One region of the Alteromonas sp. ABV2_168 genome, then DNA from elsewhere that is predicted to be linked to it. Evidence: predicted binding sites of a transcription regulator. Region 1 holds the regulator's gene; each other region holds the start of a gene.
The links. Region 1 encodes sigma-54, which starts transcription at its own class of promoters, with help from an activator protein. Its sites were predicted from a motif close to GTTGGCACGNNNNTNGNNT; they were not measured.

Region 1 (6,248 bases):
TTGCGCGGGTTGGACGGGCACCTGAAGACTTGCCTGAAGGTATTTCATTTACCCATACGGCAATTGCACTGTATTCCGATATTACGCTGGATGACGGCACGGTAGAGCAGGGGTATGCAATACACAATTTATATCAGCTGGCAGATAAGCCGGGTACAAGCGTACTGAAAACGGATTATCCGGTGGATTTCTTTTGGGGAGCAACGGAGTTAAAAACCGGCATAATTATTCCCGATTGGGAAGTGCAGCAGAAAATCGTTGCCTTGTATGCGCAGGACAAAGCGAAATTGCTGCACGAACCGGCCTATTCCGTTATTGCGAGTCCGTTTACGGAAGGAAAGCAAAATTGCACTGAGTACACCCTTGATGTGCTGAATGCTGCTATTTACGACACCACTGACAGTCATCGCCTTAAAAACAATACGCAGGCATGGTTTAAAGCACAGCCGGTGAAGGTTAACAAAATGAAGTTGCGGCTAGGCAGTTGGGTGAGCAGCGGCGTGTCGTTAAGCGACCATCCGGGCGCGATACAAACCGCTACGTTCACCACTATTGCTAATTATCTGGAAAACAATCAACTGGTGGCACATCAAACCGTGCTGTATGCCAGTCACTGATACAAAACGGAGATCATCATGAACGCAAATAAACCTACGAAAGCCTTTTTTATTGCTTCTGTTATTGCACTGCTGACAGGATTTGCCGCTTACATAACCGGACTCCTGAATGCCGATATGCCACTCAATGAAAAAGGCTACTACTTTGCTGTATTTCTGTTTGGACTGTTTGCTGCTGTGTCTGTTCAAAAAACAGTGCGGGACAAAATGGAAGGCATACAGACAACGAAAATATATCTGATGTTGTGCTGGTTTGGCCTTGGTGCTGCTATTGCACTGTTAGTGATTGGTCTGGTAAACGCCAACCTGTTGCTGAGTGAAAAAGGATTCTATGGAATGGCATTCGTCCTGAGTTTGTTTGCCGCGATAACGGTGCAAAAAAATGTCAGGGATAATACGGCAGCAGAATAAGGTGTGAGGTTGAAGGCTCAGCTCGCAGGATCCGGGTCTTTAACATAGCCAGACAGGACGTGATTGAATTTATCGATGAAGCCCGGGTCCACAGATTGTTTACTGAACATGAAGTGGACGTCCTGCACGTTCACGGGATTATCACTGATTTCCAGTTCGAGATGCAGCAGTTCAGCATTAAAGCTAATCACTCTGATATCGTCCAGCACCAAATCGACACGGCCTCTGTTCAGAAACTGTAACCGCCGGTTAATGGAATCCAGATGAATAAGCTGCGCGCTGTACTGCTCAGTGACTGTTTCATTAAACCAGTCGCCATACCATCCGCCGGTATTTAACGCCAGGGTTTTGCCTTCCCTTAGTAAGGTTTCAAGAGATTTGCCGGCATATTCGTCATGATGGGAAGGATGAAAGGCAAAGCTGATGGTTTCTTTGCGGTAAGGAACAGAAAAATAGTTTTTCAGTGCTCTCGCCGGTGTGAAAGCTGCACCTGTAACTACATCAATTTGCCCCAGTTCTATTTGCTGAGTGACCCGTCTTTCAGGCAGGATCTGGCTTTCCAGTGCATAATCCAGCTTGCCTAAAACCGACTTCAACAATTGGTAGTCTTCACCGGCCGGCTCATTATTGTCTGTTATGTACAGATAAGGAGGCCAGGCCGTACCACCGGTTATCAGACTTTTTCTGTGCTCAGCACACCATACTGAGCTTTGAGAAGCCATCACTGTCAAAAAGATGATTAAACTGATGAAACGTTTCAACGGGATTGCCTTTAAGCCTTCGCCGGCACTGCACACTCAGTGGTGTGCCGGCGCTATTCATCTTCGTTAAATCTGCCTGCAATTAATGCCTCGACGGCATCCATTGCAGCTTCAGCATCCGGACCTTCAGAGATCACAGTAACCTGTTCCCCCTGATGACTTTCCATCATCATCAGTCCCAGCACACTATTGGCATTAGCCTGCTTATCGCCTTTTTGTAAAATAACTTCGGCATCAAACTGATTCGCCAGTTGCACCAACTGCGTTGCAGCTCTGGCATGCAGGCCCAGTTTATTAACAATAGTCAGAGATTTCTCTATGCGCATTATTTACTTTGCTCCCTGTGGCGGATCTGGACATCAGGATGAGATTCCCGGAAGTTTTTCGCCAGTGATTCCGCTACATAAACTGAACGGTGCTGTCCGCCTGTACATCCGATAGCGACTGTCACATAACTGCGGTTGTTCCGTTCAAGGTGTGGCAACCAGGTCGTGATGAGGTTCTGAATCTGCCAGATAAATTTGGTCACTATAGGCTGGGAACTGAGGAAAACCTGAACCGGTGTATCCAGGCCTGTCAGGTGTTTTAAATCCGGCTCCCAGTGAGGGTTTGGCAGAAAACGGGCGTCAAACACATAGTCTGCATCTTTGGGAATACCGTGTTTAAAGCCGAATGATTCAAATACCAGAACAAGTCGTGAGCTTTTCTTACCGAGGATACGCTCGCGGATTAATTCTGCCAGCTGGTGGATGCTCAGAGAGTCGGTATCAATATTCAAATCCGCTCTTTCCGCTACAGGCGCCAGCAGTTCACGTTCTGTCTGGATGGCATCTGACAATGACTTATTCAGTTTGGCCAGCGGATGTAACCGCCGGGTTTCGCTGAACCGGCGCACCAGCATATCGTCACTTGCGTCAATATATACGATGGTGACAGTCCATGACTCCGGCAGGTAGTCGAGAATTTCAACCAGCTCAGAAGGCTCTTTAGGCAAGTTTCTGACATCAATACTCACAGCTACCTGCTCGTATTCATCGGCGACAGTGTGTGTCAGGGCTGGTAACAGATTAACCGGAATATTATCGACGCAGTAGTACCCCAGATCCTCAAGGGCACGAAGTGCTACTGATTTTCCTGAACCGGAACGTCCGCTGATGATGATTAACTTCACGCCGTTTCTCCTGAAGTCACGTGTTGTCGGTGCGTATTACACTAAGTTACTGTAATGCGCGAATAATATCATCACTTGTCTGAGCTTTGCGGATAGTTTTTATGGTTTCTTTATCGCTGAGTTTTCCGGCAACCATGGCCAGAGTTTGTAAATGTCCTTCGGTTTGTTCCTGAGGGACAAGCAGAGTAAAGAAAATATCCACAGGTTTGTTGTCGATAGCATCAAAATCGATGGCGGGTGTGCTGGTAACTACGATGGCGATGACATTTTCCAGTCCGGCCAGGCGACCGTGGGGGAGGGCAATGCCGTTACCTATACCTGTGCTGCCCATTCGCTCACGGGCCAGCAGGCTACTTAACACGGTGGCTTCATCAACATCGGGGTTATTTTTAGCTGCAATCCCGCTGATGATTTCGAGAATGCGTTTTTTGCTATTGCACTGGACCGCACACTCGGTGCGGTCCAGGCTGACTATGGCTTGTATATCCATGAATTCAATTAGTGCTTTTTAAGCTTTTCCTTGTGTTTCAGGACCTGCCTGTCGAGCTTATCGACCATGCTGTCAATGGCAGCATACATGTCCTGATTTTCGGAAGAGGCGAAGACTTCCGCGCCGCTAAGATGAACCGTTGCTTCTGCTTTTTGGCTAAGCTTTTCAACATTTAAAATAACGTGCACATTTGATATGTGGTCAAAATGACGTTCCAGTTTGCTGAACTTAGTATCGACATAATTACGCAAAGAATCAGTGATCTCAATGTGATGACCAGAAAGGTTGATTTGCATATTTCGTCTTCCTTATTTTGAGCAGCCTTAAGTTAGATAAGGCTTTTGCGTTGGTTAGACGGCGGGATCGACAAGGATTCCCGGTACTTTGCTATTGTTCGCCGGGCAACCATAATGCCTTGATCGGCCAACAACGAAGCAATCTTGCTGTCACTCAGTGGCTTGCTTGGCTTTTCAGCGGCAACCAGCTTTTTAATCAGGGCGCGAATCGCTGTAGATGAACACTCACCACCTGATTCAGTGGCAACGTGGCTGGAGAAGAAATACTTCAACTCGAAAATACCACGGGGCGTGTGCATGTACTTCTGCGTTGTTACCCTGGAAATAGTAGATTCGTGCATATCTACCATTTCTGCGACATCATTCAGCACCATTGGTTTCATCATTTCAGGGCCATGCTCAAAAAAGCCCATCTGTTGCTGAACAATACAATTTGCTACTTTCAGCAGCGTATCGTTCCGGCTCTCAAGGCTCTTAATAAACCATTTTGCTTCCTGCATGTGAGAGCGGATAAATTGTGAATCACTGCTGTTTCTTGCTTTACGGCTCATTGCAGCATACTGCTGATTAACACTGAGCTTAGGCAGGCTGTCGGGGTTTAATTCTACAACCCAACGGCCATTTTTCTTCGCAACCGATACATCCGGAATGACATATTCGGGTTCTTTCGTAATTAATGCACTGCCCGGACGGGGATTAAGCGTTTGCAGCAAACGCATCGCTTCCCGTAACTGATCTTCTTTCAGGCGGGTTTTACGCATTAACGTACGGTAATCTTTACTGCCTAACAGATCGGAATGCTCTCTGAGCAGTAGTTTGGCTTCTTCCAGCCACGGTGTTTCCGGTGCAAATTGCGCCAGCTGAACTAACAAGCACTCCTGCGGTGTGCGGGAGCCGGAACCGAGAGGATCAAATAGCTGAATACGTTTAAGTACGCACTCAACCTCATCTTCTTCTACGGGCTCTTCCATATCTTCACTGTTTACGCTTTGCAGAATGTCGTCAACGGTAACCGTTAGATAGCCGGACTCATCAATGGAATCGATGATCGCCAGCGCGATGGCGCGGTCTGTGTCAGAAAAAGGTGTCAGACGCATTTGCCACAGCAGATGGTCCTGAATATTTTCGGTGGTTTCACCCTGAAAGATTTGTTCATCATCACCCCCGGAAGGGCCGGGCGCGGGGGCAGAAGACGCAGAAATGTACTCATCCCAGGTACTGTCGATGGGCAGCTCATCCGGTAAATCATTCTTTTCCAGTGCTTCACCGGTATCCATGCTGTCAGAAGATGAGGCTGTTGCAGACTCTTGCATGCTGTCATCATTGTCGATGTTATTTTTCTCAATTACATCGTTGTCGGAGCTGTCGTCGACTTCCAGCAAAGGATTAGAATCGAGAGCTTCCTGAATTTCTTGTTGTAAGTCCAGCGTAGACAACTGCAATAGCTTGATCGCCTGCTGAAGCTGAGGCGTCATTGTTAGTTGTTGGCTAAATTTTAACTGTAAAGATGGTTTCATCTACGTCTTATATAAACTCTAAAAAGGACATCCGGTTGTAGCGGTGTGAGTGCCGGTGGCGAAATCTCCGCTAAATGCTCATCCCGATATCTTAACTATAGCCTGAATTGCTCACCAAGGTATACATCACGAACTTTTTGATTACTTAATACCTGTTCTGCGGTGCCCTGAGCAATCAGTTCTCCATGACTGACGATATAGGCCTCTTCACACACATCAAGGGTTTCCCTGACATTGTGGTCGGTGATGAGGATACCGATACCTCTGTCCCGTAAGTGCTGAATGATCTTCTTTATATCATTAACCGAAATCGGGTCAACTCCGGCGAAGGGTTCATCGAGCAAAATAAATTGCGGATTGGCTGCCAGTGCGCGGGCAATTTCAACCCGGCGGCGTTCGCCACCCGACAAACTCATACCTGTACTATTACGTATATGATTAATATTAAATTCATCAAGTAGTGCATCCGCTTCCTGTTCACGTTGATGACTTTTTAAGTCTTTACGCGTCTGTAATATCGCCATGATGTTTTCATGTACGGTCAGCTTGCGGAAAATGGATGCCTCCTGGGGTAAATAGCCAATTCCCCGGCGGGCACGTTCGTGCATTGGCTGGTGCGTCAGCTCCTGCTCATCAATGAGGATTTTGCCTTTGTCCAGCGGCACAAGACCGACAATCATGTAAAACGTTGTGGTTTTACCTGCACCGTTAGGACCCAGCAGACCTACTATCTGTCCGGTAGAAACCGATAAACTAACGTCACGGACGACCTGGCGTGATTTATACGACTTTGCCAGGTGAGTCGCACTCAGGGTTGCCATGTAACTCAGTTACCCTCGTTTTCGTTGCTGTCTGAAGTCTTGTTCTCTTCCTTCAGCTCTTTAACTGTGTCAGGACGGAAAACCGTGGTTACCCGGCCGTTGCTGTTACTTTCACCGCCGGTTGCCAGAAGTTGCTCTTTTGACATGTCATAGGTGATGCTATC
Region 2 (6,248 bases), on a different contig from region 1:
GCTGGAGGTGTCTGGGTGCCTGTTCGGATAAATCGTGGATTTGTCCGTCCTGTGCCTGCGCCCTGTGTTCGATAGGAAACCAGGTGGTGACCAGGGTTTTTTGAAAGTCAGCAGCACTGCAAGTAGCGGTTTGCGGAAAAATATCTGCCCGTATGGTTACTGTTACATAATCGCTGTGCCATTTCTCATCAATAAGCTCAAGGTTGTTTACTTCTCCGCTGGCACTAATTTGAAGCCTGTCTTCCTGCAACAGTCCGTTGGTCAGCATCTGAACACTTTGCACAGAAGCGCCGGCAAAAATCATTGCCTGTCTGATCGCCTCTTCGGTGGCCTTTGCTTTGGCGGCAATTTTATCTCCGCCCTGGATGAGTGCCTGTCCTCTGGCTTCATACCAGGCGGCAGAAGTTTGCCACGACAGTAATAAAAATAGCCCTGTAAGAAACAGTTTAATCCCCGCTGGCCGGAGCAAATTGTCAATTCGAGTCATCTTTATCACCGCAATCATATTTAAAATGAAGCGGAACCGCTGGCGAAGCAGCGTTTCCGGCTTTATGTGCAAAGACAAGAGCAAAAAACGTTCCTGAAATTGCGTCTGAAAAATGGCGCAGAACATCAGGGCACGGTTATTGCTGGAAACGGGTAACAGAAACAATCTGCTGTGGATGCAGAACAATGGTGTTCAGCGACATTCAGCAAACTGATTAAGAACTACAGGTGGGTTATGCAATCTATTATCCTGCGATCAGCAAGAGCGACAGGCGTCAGTCTGGTATTACTGCTGGGTGGTTGCTCAGGGCTTATTGATAAGCATGTTGAGTGGGAAGTGGTGGAGCCGGAAAGTTACCCCGTGCTGACAGCGATAGGATATGCACCGGTTGCGCAGCAAATGGGTCAGACGGAAAATGACCGCTCCCTGATGGCAATGAAAGCATCAAAGCTGGATGCCTACCGCGAACTGGCTGAGCAGGTATACGGTCAGCGACTGAATGGTTCTCAGTCGGTGGCGAACATGGTGATGCAGGATTCACAATTAAAAGCATCTGTTGAAGGCGTGATCCGCGGCGCGAGGGTGATAAAAAGTTATCCGGTGGGCGAGGATACTTACGCTACTGAGTTAGAGCTGGACATGCGTAAGGTGTACGATATTTACCTGACAACCGCTAAGCCTAAAAGGATTAGAGACGTTACTTATTACTGAGCCGGTTTACTGGCTCCGGTCTTCTGCAAAAAGCAAAAAAGCCCGTTTTCACGGGCTTTTTGGTACTTGTCACTGTTATCAGGCGCTCACGCCTCTGCCTAGTCCGGAGCCTTTCGGCTTTCCGCTTTTATCGTAGGTCAGAGATTCTTTGGCGCGGACTTCCAGCATTAAATTACGCAGGTGGGTCAACCTGAGCTGACCCTGTTCAACGGCTTTTTGATTAACTGATGTACGGTACTGACACTCTTCGAGAAGCTTTTTGGCCTGGGCAATCAAGGCGGTAACATCGTCTGGCGCTGTTTTTTCCGCTGTAAGTGCAGTGTATTGCTTACTGATAGCAATATCACTTTGCTGAATGGTATCGAGGGTTTGCTCTTTATCCTTGAGCAGATTCATCAATGCCTCAGCATCCCGGGAGCTGATCAGGTGCAATTCCTGTTCAAGCAAAGTCGCCAGATGCGTTAAGTTTGCGATCTGTTGCTCCAGTGCCTGTACCAGTGACTGCGACATAAATTACTCTCTACGATTTAATGCCAAAAACCTGCGCTTCTAACCGTGCGATTTTCTGCGCCAGGGAATCCGGGTCGATTTTATACTCACCACTTTGAATGGCTTTCTTCAGTTTGTCGACCTTTTCCTGATTGACCGGCGCCTCAGTGCCTTTCTTCTGTACCTGACTTAACTGCTGGGCAGACTGAGTCAGTGAGACAGAGTCCTGGCGCGGAGCCGTTGTCTGTGTATTTTTCGCCGCAGCTTCCTGTTGCTGCGCCGTTTGTGTCTGTGCCTGCTGATTATTCAGCTTTGCATTGTCAATGGGCGCCTTAGGGGTTCCATTGTTAACATTGTTGATTGCCATAAATTTTTTCCACTACCAATAACACCTCATACACGTTATCGGCCTGAACTGGCGCATCTTTAACCTTTTTTCAGTGTTTTTTACTGTTTGAGGCTATAAATTCACAACCACTGTTTGCGTGCTGGCAACTTCAGCGATAAGCGTCTTTTTCGACGATGCGTTAACTACCTGAATACTATCGCCTATTACCCCGTCCTGTCTAGCGATGCCGGCCGTTTTCACCTGCATTCCCGCGGCCTGAGCACGGATGGTGATGCGATCACCTTTACAGACAAAGCATAGCATATTTGCCTGTACAGGCTGGCCGTCACGGACCCGTCTTTTCATTCTCGCGCCGATAAGCTCCTTTTGCGACATATAACTGGTGTGCCGTAACTGGTTAATGTCTACTTCAGCCAGCTTCAGGTTTGCTGATGTCAGCACTGTGCCAGGACTGATAAGACCGGAGGTCACCACCACCGTGCGGGTCCGCACAACCCGTGCGTTGGTAAACAGATACCAGTCATTGTTGCCGCAACTCACTCTTACTGAAATATAGGACTGGGTGAGGGCGCTGCTGTCTGCGTGATACTGAAAAGGCGTATGGCAGGCTGGGATCTGAATGCGGTCATCAACTGGCACAATACTTACCTGAATATTATCGTCGCCGTGAGCGTCCCCAATAGCGCTTAACAGATAAGCCTGAGCTTCCTGCTTAATTTTTTCCCGCATCTGCGCTGAAGATTGGGCAAATGCCGGAATACTGGCTATGTTTAGCATCATCAGCAACATAACCATCAGCGGCCTGCTTAAAGATTTCTGCAATAATTTCGATAACTTTTTCTGCATGATGACTTTTTTCGTGTTCAGTTCATTGTATTTTGACTATGATTAAAAGCAGAACCTTTAGATTCGTAATGGTTAAAGTGTCACTTTTTTGGCGATTCTGTTTTTAAACATTAAGTGATATGGTGAAACGCAATGTTCGTGCCCAATTTAAATTAGAGGTGATGTATGTCAGGCATTCTTGATTCCGTTAACCAGCGCACGCAGTTAGTGGGGCAGAATAGGCTGGAGCTACTGTTGTTCAGACTCAACGGCCGTCAGCGCTTTGGTATTAACGTGTTCAAAGTGCGGGAGGTACTGCAGTGCCCGCCATTGACAGCAATGCCTAAATTGAATTCACTGGTACGGGGAATTGCGCATATCCGCGGGCAAACCATTTCTGTCATCGACCTGAGCATGGCAACAGGCGGCAGACGGATTGAAAACCTCGAAACAGCGTTTATCGTTATTGCAGAGTACAACCGCTCAGTACAGGGCTTTCTGGTTGGCGCGGTTGAACGCATTATCAATACGAACTGGGATGCCATTATGCCACCGCCGCAGGGGACGGGTCGCGCCAGTTATCTTACTGCCGTTACGGAAGTGGATAAAGAGCTGGTGGAAATTCTGGACGTAGAAAAAATTCTTAACGAAATTTCTCCCCTCAAAGCCGAGGTTAGTAAAGATGTTATCGCCGGGCTGGATACCACTGCTCAGGAAGATAAGATTATATTCATTGCCGATGATTCTTCTGTTGCCCGCAGTCAGGTGAAAAAAGCGCTGACGGCACTGGGACTGAAAATGGAGCTGGCTAAGAATGGCCTGGAAGCATTGAACCGTCTCAAAGAGATTGCTGCTGAAACCGGCGACGTTACAGATAAAGTGGGCGTACTGGTTTCCGATATAGAAATGCCGGAAATGGACGGATACACACTGACGGCTGAAATTAAAAACACCCCCGAATTGCAGAAATTAAAAGTGGTTCTTCACACGTCATTAAGCGGGGTATTCAATCAGGCGATGGTGCAAAAAGTCGGTGCCGATGATTTCATTGCAAAATTCCATCCTGATGAACTTGCTACTGCTGTAGGTAAATGGTTGTCTAATTGATTGACGAGGCCAGGGAAGCTTGAAAAATAAAGAAGTGTCTGCCGACAGTTACCGTCAATTCGGAACTTTTCTGCAGCAACAGTGTGGCATTTCATTAGGCGACAACAAGCAATATCTTGTCCGTAGCCGCTTGTCGTCTTTGATGTACGAATACGACTACGACAGCCTGGACGGACTGATTGCAGCTGTGGTACGGGGTGGAAACCGTAATTTGTTGCAATCCGTTCTGGATGCCATGACCACCAATGAAACTCTCTGGTTTCGTGATAATTATCCCTACGAGTTACTTATTAATAATATCTTGCCGCAGTACGCCAGTGAAAATCGCCGGTTGCGGGTCTGGAGTGCCGCCTGTTCCTCCGGGCAGGAGCCGTACTCCATCGCTATGTCAGTACTGGAATTTCAGCGGCAAAAACCCGGCGCTCTGAGAGCCGGCGTGGAAATTACCGGCACAGATTTGTCGTCTGCCATGCTGGAGAAGTGCAACAAAGGTGTGTATGACGAACTTTCTCTGGCCCGCGGGTTATCGGCAGAACGCCGTCAACGCTATTTCTCTCCCAACAGTGAGGGGATGGTTCAGGTCAATGAGGAAGTACGCAGAATGGTTTCTTTTAAAAGCCTGAATCTGCTGCACAGTTATACGGCCCTGGGTCGCTTCGACATCGTATTTTGCCGTAATGTACTGATCTATTTTCCGGCAGATGTGAAACAAAAGATACTGCAACAAATTGCCGCCCAGATGCAGCCCGGGGGGATTTTGTTCCTCGGCGCTTCCGAATCTATCGGTGAAGCCGGATCTCATTTTACCATGGTGAAGTGCCATCCCGGCCTTTACTATCAAAGAAATAAATAATCTCCTGACGCCCCGCCCGGGGCGTCAAAAAATACTTGGCACTTCATTTGCAAAGTTTTCAACAATAAGAAAACGACGATTCATACTCTGAGTCTCTTTTTAATTCGATGTTGTTGAAATCTTTGCCTGTGGAGTGTTTTACATGGCCATCAACCTAGACAATCTGACCGGTTTCCATAAAAAAGCGCTGGATATCAGAGAGCAGAAGATGGAAGTGATTGCCGGTAATCTGGCAAACGCAAACACCCCCGGCTACAAAGCCCGCGATATAGACTTTAAGCAAGCCATGGAAAGCGCCCGCAGTGAACAGCGCCAGGGTTCTTTGCAACGCACTCATGAAAATCACATTGGTGGCGGTCTCAATATCAACAGCTTCGACATCGATTATCGAATCCCAAATCAGCCCGACACCGGGGACGGCAACACCGTTGAAGTGCAGGCTGAAAGAAATGCCTTTCTGGATAACGGAATGAGATACCAGGCAACCCTGCAATTTCTCGAAGGAAAACTGAAAGGTATGAAGAAGGCCTTAAGTGGAGGGCAAAGTTAATGAGCCTGTTTAATGTCATGTCCATTTCCGGTACCGGTATGGAAGCAGAAAGTGTCCGTCTGAACACCACCGCCAGTAACATTGCTAACGCTAACAGCGTCAGCAGCAGTTACGAAGAAACCTATAAGGCACGCTACCCGGTTTTCGCCGCAGAACTTGCCAGAGCATCAGATGAACAGAGTAAAGGCGTGGGTGTTGAGGTTAAAGGCGTAGTGGAAAGCGATGCACCTCTGCAAATTGAGTATGCACCGAACAATCCCATGGCTGATGAAAACGGTTATATCTACAAGCCCAACGTCAACATTGTCGAAGAGATGGCAAATATGATGTCCGCTTCGAAAGGCTACGAAACAAACGTTCAGGTTGCTGATACAACCAAACGTATTTTCCGTCAGGTACTGCAGCTTGGTCGCGGTCAGTAACCGCGCTGAGCAGAGGGTATTTTCGTGAGTACTATTTCAAATACGACAGGCTTAAATTCAGAGCTCTACTGGCAGGAAGAAGGTGTAGCCGTTGCCGATGGCAGCGAACAGCGCCTGACTCAGGAAGACTTTTTCTCATTGCTTACAGAGCAGCTGGCGAATCAGGATCCGACCAAACCGGTGGACAATGATCAGATGGTTGCCCAGATGACATCTTTCACGATGGCAGACGGGATCTCCCAGTTAAATGAAAAGTTCGAATCCTTTGCCGCGTCTATGACCTCCAACCAGGCATTGCAGGCTTCCAGTCTGATTGGTCAGCAGGTGCTGGTAGAAGGTAATGTAGGCTATATGGCAGAAGAAGGTGCCGGCTTCAGTGGCGTACTGGTTAACGATCAGACCGTGCAGGATCTGAAGATCACCATCGAAAATCAATATGGTGAAATTGTTAAGAC
Region 3 (6,248 bases), on a different contig from region 1:
GCCCGTGATCTTGGCATCGCGCCTGGTGTACTTGCGACCGGAAAACTGAACAGTATTACCGATGTCGCAGGCGTACGGGTGGGGCAGGTAACCCTTCATGACGGAAAAGACGTTCACACCGGTGTGACAGCCATTATTCCGGCAGAGGGCAATTTACGGCAGCGTAAGGTACCGGCTGCGGTATACGTGGGCAATGGATACGGCAAAATGGCCGGGATCAGTCAAATCCGGGAATTGGGAGAAATTGAAACACCCGTTGTGCTTACCAATACACTGAATGTGGCTGAAGGTATTGCCGGCGTGGTGGAATGGACGCTGGCACAACCGGGGAATGAAGACGTGGCATCGGTGAATGCTGTCGTAGGTGAAACCAACGACGGATTTCTTAACGACATCCGCCGCAGAACCGTGACGAAAGCTGATGTGATTCAGGCTATCAATACAGCGCAAGGTGGCCCGGTTGCAGAGGGAAATAATGGTGCCGGCAGCGGTACCCGCGCCTTCGGATGGAAAGGCGGGATCGGAACAAGCAGCCGTTTGCTGCCTGCATCACTGGGCGGATACACAGTCGGTGTGCTGGTACAGAGTAACTTTGGCGGCATCCTGAATATCGACGGCCTGAAAGCCGGGGAAGCGCTTAATCAGCACTACCTGTACAACGAACTGAATAACGATACCGCTGCTGACGGCTCCATCATGATAGTGGTTGCAACAGACGCACCGCTGGACGACCGCAATCTGGAAAGGCTGGCAAAGCGGGCCATGGCCGGTGTTGCGCGAACCGGTGCCAGCCTGACAAACGGCTCCGGCGATTATGTTATAGCCTTTTCTAACGCAGATGCATTACGTCGTGACGAGCAGTCGCCGGCGCATTCATCCACCGTGATGGCGAACAGTCAGGTGTCACCTTTATTCGAGGCGGTGATTGAAGCAACACAGGAAGCCATTTATAACAGTCTGCTGGTGGCTGAGGACGTGGAGGGTTTTCACGGGAGTGTAAAAGCCCTGCCGGTAGACAAAATCCGCTCTATATTACCGGCCGAACAGGGGACTACAGAGTCATCTGATACGTTGAGAGTGGCTACTTTTAACGTAAGTATGGAGTCGACGAATTACCCTTCTTCAGGGCTTCCGCCCGGTGATGACGTGCTTAAAAAGGTGTTGTCAGATGGCAATAATCCGCAGGTCAAAAATATTGCTGAGATCATTCAGCGCACCGCGCCGGATATTATTTTGCTTAATGAGTTTGATTACATCAAATCGCAGAGCGATGGTGTACGGGCTTTTATTCAAAATTATCTGAATGTCAGCCAGCACGGGCAACCTGCTATCGATTACCCGTACGTTTATCTCGCGCCGGTGAACACCGGTGAGCCGTCTCCTTTCGATCTGGATAACGATGGTAAAGCCACCGGAACAGGCGGTGATGCGTGGGGATTTGGCTTGTATCCCGGCCAGTACGGCATGGTTGTATTGTCGAAATATCCCGTTGTACATGATCAGGTGCACAGCTTGCAGACACTTAAGTGGAAAGATATGCCCGGTGCTCAGAAGCCCGTTGACCCGGCCACAGATACTCCCTGGTATAACGAAGAGGAATGGGCTGAGTTCCGGTTAAGCTCCAAGTCTCACTGGGATATACCCGTTAACGTTAATGGCCGCATTGTGCATGTACTTGCTATGCATCCCACACCGCCTAATTTCGATGGTGATGAAGACCGAAACGGAAAGCGGAACCATGATGAAATCAGGTTGATGGCTGACTATCTGTCTCCGGATAAAGGCGAATATATTATTGATGATGAGGGTAAGCAATCCGGTCTGCCGGAAAACACCCGTTTCGTACTGGCGGGCGATTTCAACGCTGCCGATGCGGGTGATAAACACCGGCCCGGCGTCATAGAACAGCTTATTGATAACCGGTACGTGAACGGCAATGTTATCCCGGAAAGTGAAGGTGGCCGTGAACATTCAACAGAGCCTTACAGCCGCAGGTTCACTGCACACTGGGGGGCAAGGGCAGATTACGTTTTACCGTCAAGATATGGTTTTGAAGTGACCGGTAGCGGTGTTTTCTGGCCCGAAAAAGCCAGCCCGTTGTACCGTCTGGTGAAAGATCGTGAAGCAAGTTCTGATCACCGCCTGGTCTGGCTGGACGTTAAGTTAACCGGTAAGTGATTAAACAGGCCGGGCAGATGTATTTCTGTCCGGCCTGTCAGGGTTTAGCTGCGGTTGCTGTTGTTACGTCTTATTACTTTGCTTTCCAGCGCAGGGTTAGCAAGCTCAAGTACAACGGCGCGCTCTAAAATGATATTGCCGTTAACAACCACATCGTCCGTGATTGAAAGCACCGGTTGTTCGGATTTGTTCTTCATCCAGCCATTTTCTGTTTCTTCAAATACGATGTCGCCGTAGATCCGGGTATTGCCTGACAAGCTGACATCACCGTTTTGCGTTGTGACTGAGCCTTTTATCTCGCCATCCGGCACCGAAATGTCGCCATTCACTGTTTCCAAATCGCCTTCCACCAGACTATTCACAGAAAGCCCGATATTGCCATTTACCGTAGACATATCACCAAACACATTCAGGTTTTTACCGGCATTGATATCGCCGTTAACCGTACTCGCTTCATTGATTGCAGCGTTATCTGCAATACTGATATTGCCATTCACCGTACTGACATCTTCAGCAACAGTAAATGTTTGCAAAGTCACGTCTCCGTTGACGGAAGACACATCACCAGCATGGCGGCCTTCATAGATGGTTACCGATCCCAGCACACTGCTTACATCGCCGCCATCGTGATAATCACCGTTACCCCCGACATTGATAACACAGCCTGATAACGTGGCAGCACACAAAAGTGATAAAGCAATAATTGAGAGATTCCTGTTTAGCATTCTATTTTCCGTTTTGTAGTGATGTGTGTCCGGTATGGCGTTAATACTTCCGTTTATTGCCGGGAAGCATTCACTTAATGACGAGCAATAACCGCACACGAATGAGTGTAAAAAGTATGTCAAGTTCAGCAATTGCTGAGCCAAAATTGATTATTTATTTAAAATCAGGAGGTTATGGGTTTTTGGCGTGCTGGGGGAAGGGGAGAGCGTATTTGGAAGTAGTCCGGAACACCATATTTTGGTGTTCCGGACCAAAAATGCTTACTGATCGAGCGGAGTATTAAAATCTTCTGACAGTTCGAAGTCGCCTTCTACGGTGGTCAGCACATTACCGTCGAAATTAAGTACCAGTTGCTTCTGGAAATCTTCACCGCGTTTGGACATACCGCGCTTCATATCGTACACGTAATACCAAGTGCTCTTATCAAAAGAGTCTTCAACAACAGGGTGGCCAAGAACATAAACAACCTGCTCTTTGGTCATGCCAACACGCAGCTTTTTAACGTCACGTTCGTCCAGAAAGTTGCCCTGTGGCACATCAATCCGGTAGATCCAGTTGTTACAGGCAGTGGTGAAAAATACAGCGGTTAACAAAATAGCGATTTGATACAACTTCATGCGTGAGCTTGTCCAGTTATGCTTTGATTATAGTGACAGGCATTACCTTTGCCGGCAAACCAGTGTCAGAATGCGGCTGTCGCAAAATAATGCGCGACAGCATGCTACCCAATCACCTATGACCAATCAACCGCTTATTAGTTCGATTCTGCACTTTCTAACAGTTCTCTGGCATTTGCCAGTGCTGATTCGGTTACCTTGTCACCGGCAAGTAACCTGGCAAGTTCGTCTATCCGGTCCTGCTTCGTTAATGGCAACATCTGTGTTTCTGTTGTACTACCATCACTGAACTTGGTCACAAACAACTGGTTATGGGCCTGTGCAGCAACCTGAGGTAAGTGCGTAACACACATAACCTGACTCACTTTACCCAGCCGGCGTAACAAACCACCCACAATAGCGGCGGTAGGGCCGCTGATCCCCGTATCGACCTCATCAAAAATCATGGTCGGTGTTGCGTGTTTGTCGCTGGTCAGTACCTGAATGGCAAGCCCGATACGCGACAGCTCACCGCCCGACACCACTTTCTCCAGCTTGTCTGCCGGCTGACCGGGGTTAGTGGATACCAGGAAAGTCACATCATCCAGACCAGACGCCACAGGCGTTTTGTCTTCCTGATAATCGACAGCAATATTAATGACCGCATGAGGCATATTCATCTGACGGATTTGCCCCTGAATCGCTTCTGCCAGCTTAACCGAAGCAACCTGCCTTGATGCCGAAAGTGCCTCACAGGCCTGACGGTAAGCATCTTTTGCTTCAACGACCTCATGCTGTAAATCTTCAAGACGATTCTCATCCTGCTCCAGACCGGCAAATTCTGCCGCCAGTGCCTGATGATGGCCGAATAGTTCTTCAGGCATCACTGTATGCTTACGTGCCAGTTCCATGGCTTTGCTGTAACGGGATTCCACCTGTTGCAGCCGCAGAGGATCTATTTCAAGATCATCGCAATAGCTGCGTAATTCTCTGGCCGCTTCTTCTACCTGAATAGAGGCATCGTTCAGCAAGGCAATAATCGGCGTCAGTGCGCTGTCGTGTTCTTCCAGCTCAGACAGACGGTCAAGACCATTTTGGATAATGGATAACGCATTACCTTCATCATTCTCATACAGGTTATAAAAACTCGTTTGCGCCTGTTCCAGCAATGCCTGGCCGTTACTCAACCTGCGGTGCTCAATTTCCAGTTCGGTAAATTCGCCGTCTTCAATAGCAAACTCATCCAGTTCCTGTACCTGGTAGGCCAGCAGTTGCTGGCGGTCAGCACGCTGTTGCGCCTGTGTTTCCAGGTTTTTCAGTTCCGACTGTTTCTGCCTCCACAAGCGGTAGTTATCTGACACGGCGCTCAGCAAGGCAGGATGCGCGGCATACTGATCCACCAGCTTTCGCTGGTAATCGTCTTTCAAAAGCTGAAGGTGCGTGTTCTGGCCATGGATAGCAATGAGGTACTGGCCGAACTGTTTCAGCTGCTGCAGCGATACCGGTGTGCCGTTAATGAACGCTTTCGATCTGCCTTCGCGGGAAATGACACGGCGTACAAAACAGCTGTCGTCATCTTCATCCAGCAATTCCTGCTCATCCAGCCAGGCCAGTGCAGCTTTGTGGCCTTTCAGATTAAAATGGGCAACGATTTCAGCTTTAGGCGCGTCTTTACGCACCGCGCCGGCATCGGCCCGCTCACCCAGACAAAGGCTGAGTGCATCAATGGCAATAGACTTACCCGCACCGGTTTCACCGGTGATGGCCGTCATACCCGACTCAAGATTGACAGATAATTGCTTAACAACAGCGAAATTTTTGATCGACAGATTAACCAGCATGTGTTCACCGCAGTATGTTTATACAGTATGTGTAAATATATACAGTATTCTGGCCGTGTAAAGTGAAGTTGTAGGTTTTAATGACAGTGTCATTTCTTACAATCTGATGTAATTGTTTATATTCAGTAAGTTAAGTCATTTATAGTAGTTTTTTATGGGAATGAAAATTTTTCGAGCGGCGGTTATTCGGTTTGGCTTTGTACGCGAGTATAAGGAGGTGTCCACTGAATCGCCACTGATTTCCTGGACGTCTCTCAGTTAGATAAACTAACTGAAAAGAGAGGTGTATATGAGCGGTAAACGCTACCCTGAAGAATTCAAAATTGAAGCGGTCAAACAAGTCGTTGATCGTGGCCATACTGTCGCCGATGTTGCCAAGCGACTCGATATTACTACTCACAGCTTGTATGCCTGGGTTAAGAAGTTCGGCCCTGATTCTAAGAAGCATAATGATTTATCTGAGGCCCAGGCTGAGATAAAGCGGCTTCAGAAGGAATTAAAACGGGCTACAGAAGAACGGGACATATTAAAAAAAGCCGCGGCGTACTTCGCAAAGCAGTCCGATTGAGGTACGCCTTTATCAAGGATAATAGCTAATTCTGGCCTGTCCGTTGGCTATGTCGAATGCTGGATGTTCATCCGAGCGGATACTATGCCTGGAGCAGTAAGCCTCTGTCGAAACGCGATAAAGCCAACCGTCGTCTAACAGGACTAATTAAGCAATTCTGGCTGGAGTCTGGTGGCGTGTACGGCTACCGCAAAATTCATTCAGATTTACGGGACATCGGTGAACGATGCGGTATTAACCGCGTGTACCGACTCATGGTTCGGGAAGGGTTACGTGCCCAGGTTGGCTATCGACGGCCTCGTCATCGAGGCGGAGAAAGTCACTTTGTGGTTCCAAACA

Region 2: a site for sigma-54 is predicted at 3,010-3,028, ahead of flgA (flagellar basal body P-ring formation chaperone FlgA). Genes of this name have one in related genera too.
Region 3: a site for sigma-54 is predicted at 3,030-3,048, ahead of ACXAH4_RS08885 (DUF4097 family beta strand repeat-containing protein). Genes of this name have one in related genera too.

The regions. Positions count from the first base shown of each region.
Region 1 covers NZ_JBSWYQ010000003.1:366,575-372,822, forward strand. Annotated here, with positions in the region: gene ACXAH4_RS07165 (DUF2145 domain-containing protein) at 1-617, shown strand, start outside; gene yiaA (inner membrane protein YiaA) at 636-1,028, shown strand; gene ACXAH4_RS07175 (substrate-binding periplasmic protein) at 1,046-1,789, opposite strand; gene ACXAH4_RS07180 (HPr family phosphocarrier protein) at 1,843-2,115, opposite strand; gene rapZ (RNase adapter RapZ) at 2,115-2,960, opposite strand; gene ptsN (PTS IIA-like nitrogen regulatory protein PtsN) at 3,007-3,450, opposite strand; gene hpf (ribosome hibernation promoting factor) at 3,459-3,746, opposite strand; gene ACXAH4_RS07200 (RNA polymerase factor sigma-54) at 3,779-5,263, opposite strand; gene lptB (LPS export ABC transporter ATP-binding protein) at 5,359-6,084, opposite strand; gene lptA (lipopolysaccharide transport periplasmic protein LptA) at 6,090-6,248, opposite strand, start outside.
Region 2 covers NZ_JBSWYQ010000011.1:200,221-206,468, forward strand. Annotated here, with positions in the region: gene ACXAH4_RS16690 (flagellar assembly protein T N-terminal domain-containing protein) at 1-487, opposite strand, end outside; gene ACXAH4_RS16695 (LPP20 family lipoprotein) at 722-1,198, shown strand; gene flgN (flagellar protein FlgN) at 1,277-1,708, opposite strand; gene flgM (flagellar biosynthesis anti-sigma factor FlgM) at 1,719-2,054, opposite strand; gene flgA (flagellar basal body P-ring formation chaperone FlgA) at 2,148-2,882, opposite strand; gene ACXAH4_RS16715 (chemotaxis protein CheV) at 3,048-3,968, shown strand; gene ACXAH4_RS16720 (CheR family methyltransferase) at 3,988-4,821, shown strand; gene flgB (flagellar basal body rod protein FlgB) at 4,964-5,371, shown strand; gene flgC (flagellar basal body rod protein FlgC) at 5,371-5,793, shown strand; gene ACXAH4_RS16735 (flagellar hook assembly protein FlgD) at 5,818-6,248, shown strand, end outside.
Region 3 covers NZ_JBSWYQ010000004.1:269,178-275,425, reverse strand. Annotated here, with positions in the region: gene ACXAH4_RS08890 (P1 family peptidase) at 1-2,178, shown strand, start outside; gene ACXAH4_RS08885 (DUF4097 family beta strand repeat-containing protein) at 2,223-2,903, opposite strand; gene ACXAH4_RS08880 (outer membrane protein assembly factor BamE) at 3,165-3,521, opposite strand; gene recN (DNA repair protein RecN) at 3,659-5,341, opposite strand; partial or broken gene ACXAH4_RS08870 (IS3 family transposase) at 5,631-6,248, shown strand, end outside.